Regions from separate parts of the Litoribrevibacter albus genome, predicted to be linked through region 2. Evidence: predicted binding sites of a transcription regulator. Region 2 holds the regulator's gene; the other holds the start of a gene.
The links. Region 2 encodes LexA, which represses DNA repair genes until DNA is damaged. Its sites were predicted from a motif close to TACTGTNTANNTANACAGTA; they were not measured.
Positions count from the first base shown of each region.

Region 1: the regulator LexA is predicted to act here: its motif matches at 1,645-1,664, upstream of QQL66_RS01785 (PA0069 family radical SAM protein).

Region 1 covers NZ_BSNM01000003.1:9,307-13,863, forward strand. The annotation lists gene QQL66_RS01775 (cyclic nucleotide-binding domain-containing protein) at 1-190, opposite strand, end outside; gene QQL66_RS01780 (HD-GYP domain-containing protein) at 246-1,535, opposite strand; gene QQL66_RS01785 (PA0069 family radical SAM protein) at 1,683-2,738, shown strand; gene QQL66_RS01790 (GrxA family glutaredoxin) at 2,836-3,081, shown strand; gene QQL66_RS01795 (FKBP-type peptidyl-prolyl cis-trans isomerase) at 3,382-3,864, shown strand; gene QQL66_RS01800 (DUF5683 domain-containing protein) at 3,962-4,198, shown strand; gene QQL66_RS01805 (prolipoprotein diacylglyceryl transferase family protein) at 4,450-4,557, opposite strand, start outside.
Region 2 covers NZ_BSNM01000002.1:360,501-365,057, reverse strand. The annotation lists gene QQL66_RS01730 (TetR/AcrR family transcriptional regulator) at 139-777, opposite strand; gene QQL66_RS01725 (hypothetical protein) at 977-2,263, opposite strand; gene lexA (transcriptional repressor LexA) at 2,430-3,071, shown strand; gene QQL66_RS01715 (pseudouridine synthase) at 3,164-3,970, opposite strand; gene QQL66_RS01710 (DUF924 family protein) at 4,248-4,557, shown strand, end outside.

The DNA.
Region 1 (4,557 bases), on a different contig from region 2:
CTCCTTGATGGAAGATGACCTCTCCATCTTGATAGCTTCTAAGGTGCATATCGGGAACGAGCGCACGGCAATGCTTTCTGGATATCTTTCGGAACAATGGCGTTTTCAACCAGAGATCCGCGATGCGCTCATCCATTTGGGTTTGTTTACGAAAGAAGTTGTACCAAAGCGGGCTTTTGTTTGAGTCCATACTTATCTCGTCATAACGCCATAGGGTTTTTTAGTACCATATGGTTCGATTCTTTTTACAGCCTTTCACCCAGGAAGTAATCCTTTAGGGTTTGTTCTGCGTGTTTCATCCACTGATTCAATTCCGCAGGTACGTGGCTGTCAGGGTGTAGTTGTCGTCTGAAAATTCTAATGCTATCGATGACTTGGAAAATTCCGTCTTGAACCAGGGCGCCAATTTCCATGATCAGATCGTCATCTTCGGTGGCCATTTTCATTGTTGTACTGCCTCTGAGGCGGTCAAGACCGGCGTTTACCATCGCTAAATCAATGGACAGTAATCGAAATTTAAGGCGCTGAGCGGCGGTGCTGCTGGCAAATGGGTTTTGAATGTTATCCAGTACTTTTTGACCGCTGGTTATGCAGGCAATGAGCTGATCGTAGACTTTGTGGACCTCATCAGCATCTCTCGGTAGTTCAAAATCAGAAGAGGCACTCTGCCAACTTTCCAATATCTTAATTAAGCACTTCGAGGCTTTGTCGTTGAGTTGTTGGCCCATGTGGGTTTTGAGAACTGTCGCGGCATAATGATACCCGTGACGGGTATAGATACTGATGGCACACTCCGTGGCTGCCAGTACCTGGCTCGCCAGCGATAATTGGGCTTCGTTCTTTGCAACAGGGTAACCGCTGCCATCCAGGTGTTCATGATGTTCCAGTACCAGACGCGCAATGCTGTCCTGGTATTCCGGAAATCGTTCGAGAATCCGATGCATGATGATCGGGTGACTGGCAATGTGCTGTTCTTCCTGAGGCGTAAAGATGTGATCCCGATTTTGTAATTCTTCGCTGAGGTGCATCATCCCGAGATCATGAAGCATGGCTGCTGTCGCCAAGTCATCGCACTCAATCAATGGAAGCTGCATCATGTCTGCCACGCAGAGGACGGCATAAGTAAGCAACATGGAGTGTTCAAAAAGATCCGGCTTACGCTTGAGACAGACAGTGACTTTGTTTCGCATACTGGTATTCAGGCGAAGACGGGCAAACCCCCGGATAGGAAGATCCCGGTTGTGTAAAAAGTCCAGTGATGCCCGGTAGTGTGGATTTTCTTTGAGAAATTCCTGGCATCGTTCCATCAACGCCGATCCATCCAAAGTATTTTGGATATCAATGACTTGATCTACGTCTTTACTTAGGGCGTGCTGCTGAAGACGGGCCAGAAGTTTTTTATTTATCTTTGCGCCTTTGGGTAACAGCATTACTCCCTTGGCACTAACGATGTCTTCGCTGGCAGTAACCACATCCGTTTCACCCAAGTCGGTTACGTGGCCTAAGTACTGGTCATTGGTTGTATTGGTGGTCATCAATGGTTCCTTTCTGTGATGGCCTGATGTCAAACAAGATGCTTGTTTCTTCAATATAGTGCATATATTCAACCTCGCTTTTTGATTTGCATTTTCATAAAGATAAGTATACTGTTTTTATGTACAGTATTTTATGGTTTATTCATTATGCAAGCACATGCAATAAAAGGCCGTGGCGTTTCTGGTAATCCTCATAATCGATATCACTCATTGCATTCCGTAGGGGATGATGGAGATGTCGGAGAAATAAAACTTTTAAGTACTGATATTATTGAGCAAACAGCGAAAACGGTTATTGCCAGAAATCAATCACCTGACGTTCCTCATAGTCAATCAGTTAATCCATACGCCGGCTGTGAGCATGGCTGTGTCTATTGCTATGCCCGACCTACCCATGCTTACCATGATTTATCCCCAGGGTTAGACTTCGAAACCAAAATCATTGCCAAAACCAACGTCAGTGAGTGTTTCTCACGAGAGATTTCGAAAGAAGCATACAAAGCCAAGCCTATTTTGATTGGTGCCAATACGGACCCTTATCAGCCGGTTGAACAGCGTTTGGAACTGACCCGACAGCTGCTGGAAGTGTGTCTGGAAAAGTCACACCCCGTGAGCTTAATCACCAAGAGCGCCTTGATTGAACGGGATCTTGATCTTCTTGAGCAGCTGGCGCAAAAAGGGTTGTGTTCGGTTCGAATTTCCGTCACTACGTTGGATAATCAACTGAAACGAAAGATGGAGCCGAGAACTGCTTCCGGCCAAGCCAGATTAGCGGCAGTGTCAAAATTGGCTGAACGAGGCATTCCGACCGGAGTGCTGGTAGCACCTATCATTCCTTCTATTAATGACAGTGAGTTAGAAGCAATTCTAGAAGCGGCTAAACATGCAGGGGCCATCTCAGCGACTTATATCTTGTTGAGATTACCGTTGGAAGTGAAAGAGCTGTTTAGCACTTGGTTAGAGACGCATTACCCTCAGCGCGCAAAACACGTATTGAGTCTGATCAGTCAAAGCAGAGGGGGGAAACTGTACGATTCTTCTTTCGGTCAGCGAATGAGCGGCGAAGGTGTGTTTGCCGATATGATTTCGAAACGCTTTTTACTGGCTTGTAATAAGTTGGGTTTAAAGGTTGCGCATTCCGACAAGCTCAATTGCGACTTGTTTTCGGCATCAAAGCCTAATCAACAAATGAGCTTGTTTTAATAAAAAACTATTGCTTCTAGAGAAATAATTAATTTTATTTAAATTGGAGTTGCTTTGATAATGAACCCATCAAATCAATCGATGGGGAGTGTCTGAAATGCAACGTATTACTATTTTTGGTCGTGAGGGATGTGGTTTCTGTAAGCGCGCGAAAGAGTTGTGTGAAATGCAGGGACTGAACTATGTCTATGTGGATATTCACCAAGAAGGTATTTCCAAAGCTGATCTTGAGAAAACAGTCGGTAAGCCTGTACTGACGGTACCTCAGGTATTTCACGGTAAGGATCACATTGGTGGCTTCACAGAGCTTAATGCCTTTGTAAAGCAGCAGCTTGCAGCCTAGATGACCTGATGACTACTTTAAACTGTCTGCACTTGATCGTGAATGAGGGGTAGGTGTAGGCAGTTTTTGATTGGGACGGCAAATTTGAAATGATGAGCTGACGACCTCAAATGAAGAATATTTGGGCATTGTTGTCGGAATGTGTACGGTGTTGAATAAAAAATTGGAGCTTGCTACTTGAATTATCAAAGTGAGACTATAAATAGAGCATGAGTTCCGACGAGAAGCCCGCCTTTTTGCTTTACTCTATATCATAAATTCATTTCCGCAGTGTGCGGACACACCAAATAGAGAATAATTATGTCTATTTCCAATCAAAAAGTTGTCACTATGGACTTCAAAGTTTCTGATACTAACGGACAAGTATTGGATTCGTCAGAAGGTGCAGAGCCGTTAGTGTATTTGCATGGTGCACAAAACATCATTCCTGGCTTGGAAGCTGCGCTTGAAGGCAAAAACGTTGGCGATTTCGTAAAAGTAGAAGTGGTTGCGGCGGAAGCCTATGGTGAGTACCACGATCAAATGGTTCAGCAAGTACCGATGGCAGCATTTGAAGGTGTTGATCAGGTAGAACCAGGTATGGCGTTCCACGCAGAATCTCCAGACGGTCACCCAATTCAAATCATTGTTACTGAAGTAGAAGGTGACATGGTAACGGTTGATGGTAACCATCCGTTGGCTGGCAAAGATCTTGTGTTCGAAGTAACTGTTCAAGACGTTCGTGAAGCGACTGCTGATGAACTGGAACACGGACATGTTCATGGACCTGGTTGTCACCACTAATACGTCACCATCAATAGATTCCAGGTTATCACTGGGTAGTGGACAGAACTGCTACTAGTGACGCATCGATATTTAATTGAGTACGTTAGGAAGGTGGATGAATATCTCTTCTCCAGGCATTGCAGCTGTGTTAAGTCTGATTCTTCCAGGTTTAGGGCAGATCTATAACGGTCATTTTTGGCGGGCCATCTTTTGGTTAATCATCACTCCTGGTTTTTGGATTGGGTCTGGTGGTTTCTTAGGTTGGATTTGTCATTTAATTGCCTCCTACACCGCCTATCAAAAGGCCAAAGAGAAGCAACTCTTAGAGCTGGACGGTAATGTGCCTGATTAACGAATATCGATGCTAAAACAAAAAAGGCTGCCTATGTTGAGCAGCCTTTTTTGTGTGTCGCGTTCTTGCTAATTCAGAAGGGCGCTGTTTTGTAGGTACTGATTTTAGGTTATTTAGTTCTTACCTGAGAGACATGCCCATCTGGAAAAGTACTTACTTGAAAAAGTACTTACTTGAAAAAGTACTTACCTGAAAAAGTCCCTAGCTGAAAAAAGTCCCTAGCTGAAATCAGTATCTACCCCACGACGTTTCTAGATTCGATCCCTGTGAAGCTGGAAACGCAGGTTCGAGCTGGTTACCGTGCTGGCTCCGGTATAGAAGAACGACAGTAGCCAGATCGCTTGAACACCCAAAATCAC
Region 2 (4,557 bases):
GTCTTATATTGGGCCCGGGCCACATAAAACATAGAGCAACATGTTAGCACAGGCGGAACATCCCCAAGGGGGTCTTAATATTACCAAATGTAATTTGGAGGTACAGTTCACACTTTAAATTACATCAAGAAATCGATATTAGGTAGCAGATGCCATCAGCCCTGCGCTGACAAATTTGGCTAAATACGAGATCATATCCTTAAATTGGCTATCTACGGATAAATCATTAGCCGCCATCGCTTGCAAAGAATCCACACTGGACATAGTGAATGCTAACGTCCCCAACACAAAGTGGATACGCCAGAACCATTCAATAGGCGTCATCTCTGGACACGCAGTTTTCAAAGTTCTCATGAATGGCTTAAAGACATCCGAATAGTGCTCTTTTAAGTAATTACGAAGATGTCCCTGCGCTTGAGCATAGGCTAAGCCCATCAAACGCATAAAAACCGCCACACTCTGATCATTTCTTTCAGCAACAACCTGAGCAGAAGAGGCCAATACCGCAATCATGTGCGCAATATCGATGTTCTCCTCCCCCACCTGCTGTATATAGGCAGAGAGCTGATCTTTAAATTCGCGACTGAATGGCGTTAAGAATCGAGAGAAGGTTGCTTGAATTAAAGCTTCTTTTGAGCCGAAGTGATAATTAACTGCTGCGAGATTTACCCCAGCTTTACTGGTGATCATTCGAAGAGATGTCTCAGCAAAACCCCGCTCTGCAAACAACTCTTGTGCGGCATCTAGTATTTTATCGACCGTATTTCCGTTGGCCATCACTGCGTCTCCGTTAAAAACAACTGTTTAAAACATACGTTTGAACACAATACATGTCAAGGAAAGGAAACAAGAAATTACTATCAGATTAGAATGTTCAACCTAGAATACCAAGCTAAGAAGGACGGATAAACGTCTGTCTATCGGGAATCCCACCCAATAGACAGATAGAAAATAGAGGAAAAAGAAGGAATAACGATCAGAAATAGTAAGTTAAACTCAGCTCGACATAGTCGTCATTCATCAAAGAAGCCAATTTATCTTGCGACTCGCCAGCTTGCAGCCCCAATAGAGCCTCTTGCATGGTATCCGGAGCTTTGTCTCCCCCAAACCACGTTCTGCCCTCCACTGCAATCGCAAGTGAATCAGACAATCGCTGGTTGTATTCCAACCCTATGGTTTTTTCCGAGCTACTTGGATCAACTATAATACCGGCCAACAGCTCACTATCATTAATATCGTTGAATGCCAAACGCCATCCAACAAACCAGTCATCTTCAAATACAGCCAAAGGATCATCCTTGCCACGGCTGTCATAGAGATACTCAGCAATCCACCCCAAATCCATTGGGGTTTCGAAGATCCCCACTTGTGTATACTCAAACCCGCCGACCAAAGACTCAAAATCACCATCCGAATCAATTCCACTTCCGGATGGATAATCAAATCCACGACGATGTATCGCTTCTAACTTGAACAGCCATGCTTCGTAGACGTGTTGCAAATCAAAACCTACCTGAGTGATAACCGGGTAATAAGGTTCAAGTTCAGGATTGGTTAAATCATTGTTAAACACTAGTAACGGCTCTCTACTCGTCCCCGAAAAGAGATAAATGCCGATATCGGTTGAATCGATGGTTTGAACCCAACGCGCAGCCCAATCAATTCGAGAGGCTTCTTTTGAAGACTCATAATGAGTTGAATCGCCATCAACCGGAATAAAAGTACGAAAACGGCCATCCTCACCAGGGAAGGTACGCTCTCTGAACCCTGCAAGCATAAAGACATCCAGGATACCCGACTCAAATTCAAATGACGTATTGATCATTGGTTGACCCAATTTGTCTTCTTGATCAATAGCGCTCACCAAGTCGGTCTGGTTAATCACATCGACCAGATGACGTGACTCAGTCACTCCCCAAAACACCTTATGAATACCGGCCCTTAGCTCCCATCCATCGCCAAGATGATTCCAATACGCTTTCTGCAAATCAATCAGGTTTCTTTCCGGGTCCTGCTGATCTACCCTCAGCTTTGGCACAACAATGAAGGAATCAACGCCCGACTCAAGCTCATAAAAGAAGTCACTTTCATATTCCAATGAGAAATCAGAGCGCTTTTGGTTCATATCGCCATCATTAAAAAAGCCGCGCCACTGTGCCGTGAGTTCATGAGTCAACTCATAACCCATAACCGTTGAGGAGAAGAACGAAGAAATACTCAATAAAGCAGTAGTAGATACCGCAGAAATGACGTGCTTAAACAAGAGATACCCCTATTCATTATTATTAATTCCAGGCCCTCGTATCTTCGGAACTATTGATTGATATGTCAACTAATCTACTGTTTCGTTTCAACAAAATTTCCGCTACACATTTACTCCTTTTAAAATATACTGTATACATATACAAAACTGTATAAAAGGTCAGGTCATGATTAAATTAACCAAGCGTCAGCAGGAAGTTCTCGATGTCATCAAGGCTCATATCGACGAAACAGGGTATCCCCCAACTCGAGCGGAAATAGCAAAAACCTTAGGCTTTCGTTCAGCCAACGCCGCAGAAGAGCATTTAAAAGCACTGGCCAAAAAAGGCGCCATTGAAATGATGCCAGGCACCTCACGCGGATTGCGAATTCCAGGTTACGATCCAAACCTTTCATCATCCAATGATGAACCAGAGCAGATTCAAGGCATTCCTGTAATTGGCCGAGTAGCTGCGGGTTCACCTGTATTAGCTGAAGAACATGTTGATCATATGTGCCCGGTACAACCTGAGTTTTTCAATCCTCCAGCTGACTATCTGCTTAGGGTTCAAGGGCTTAGTATGAAGAATGTAGGCATTCTTGATGGAGACTTACTGGCCGTACACAAAACTCAAAATGTCAGAAACGGTCAGATTGTCGTAGCTCGAATTGGGGACGATGTCACCGTCAAGCGACTTGATCGTAAAGGTAATATAGTCCGACTGATTCCGGAGAATGAAGAGCTCGATGATATTGTCATTGATACCAACGAAGAACCTGTATTTATTGAAGGGTTAGGTGTTGGCGTTATCCGCAACGGCGATCTTTAAGATATAAAATACGAGCCTGGCGCGAAGAAAACAAAGCAAGCTCAAGGCTTGCTTTGTTTGATACATCTGTTTCTTCTCACCCTTAAACTGGCCTAGTACGCCTTGTAGTGCATTAAATCCCCGGATATTGGGCATTCAAAATCGAGCTCAACTAGGTCTACTTGCATCCGATCCCGATCAGTATTACCGGAAATGTATTCATCTCCCAATACTTCATGTCCGATCTCCATGAAGTAACAGCAAATGTCTTTCGCATCACCTTTCGTTAAATAAAGATCCAGTACAGTACTCTTTGTATGTTCAACATATTTAACCGGCTCATAACGCCCTGCCAGTTCATAGTCTTCTGTTTCTACAGAAACGTCTCCACCAGTCTCAATCGCACCCGCTACCTCAATGCGATATTTAACTTTAAGCTCACCTTTTTCTTGCAGTTCAGTGAAGGTAGAGGCAGCTCTTCTGTGATGAACAATGAGCAAAACCCCTTTGGAATCATCCGCCAATTCATACATCAGGTAGGCTTCGCGCTCAGCTTCAAAGGTCTGATCCGCCAGGCGTAGAAGCGATAAATGATCACCAAACAACTCACCCTCAATTGGCATACCAGAAGGTTTCATCCAAACGCTGTACTGTAATTGATCCGTTAATAACTCTGCGGGGAAAGGTTTACGGTTTAAATAATCTTCGTCGTAATAGACCTCAACCTTATCGCCAATTTTTAATTCAGCTTGGGCTTTACGCAAGCAGCTACGCTCCCCTTTACGCTCAAGGAAAACAGCCCCTTTTTTCATCGCATCTTTAATTTTTGATTTGGAAAGCTGATCAAAATGCCCCCAGAGAAACTCAAGTGCATTCAATGAATCCAGTTCAGTCACTTCCAATTCCACTTCAAAGTGCATAGCCCGTCCTTTAATTTGTATGATCGCTGTTTATGGGTAATGGGTGTTTATGTAAACCGTTTAAGAGCAAGACGTTTTAATGTCAAAGCATAGTATGGCGGCATTTTACTGAAAATCAGTCACTCAGAGAACGGCTAACCGAACAATTAGGTGAGCAAAAATGCCGTTAACACTCTGCTTTACTGGACAGAGAACAACTAATGAACCATAAATGTAGACATAACTTATACAGAACGACAAACAAATACAGTACGACCCGCAGAGAATCAATTAACACATGGACGATATCGCAAAAGTTATTTCTTATTGGTTTGGTGAATTAGACTCCGACGGCTTTGCTCTTGATCAGAATAAAAACAAATGGTGGTCTGGCGGCAATGACATCGACATTGAAATCAGTCATCAGTTTGGGCATTTAGTCGAAGAAGCCTTAAACCGGGGCCTCAAAGAATGGAAAGACTCAAGCTCTGGTCGACTTGCTTTAATCCTATTACTTGATCAGTTCACACGTAATATCTATCGGGGAACAGAACGTGCCTTTGCCGGCGACAGTCGTGCTCTCAAATTATGTAAACTAGGGCTTTCAG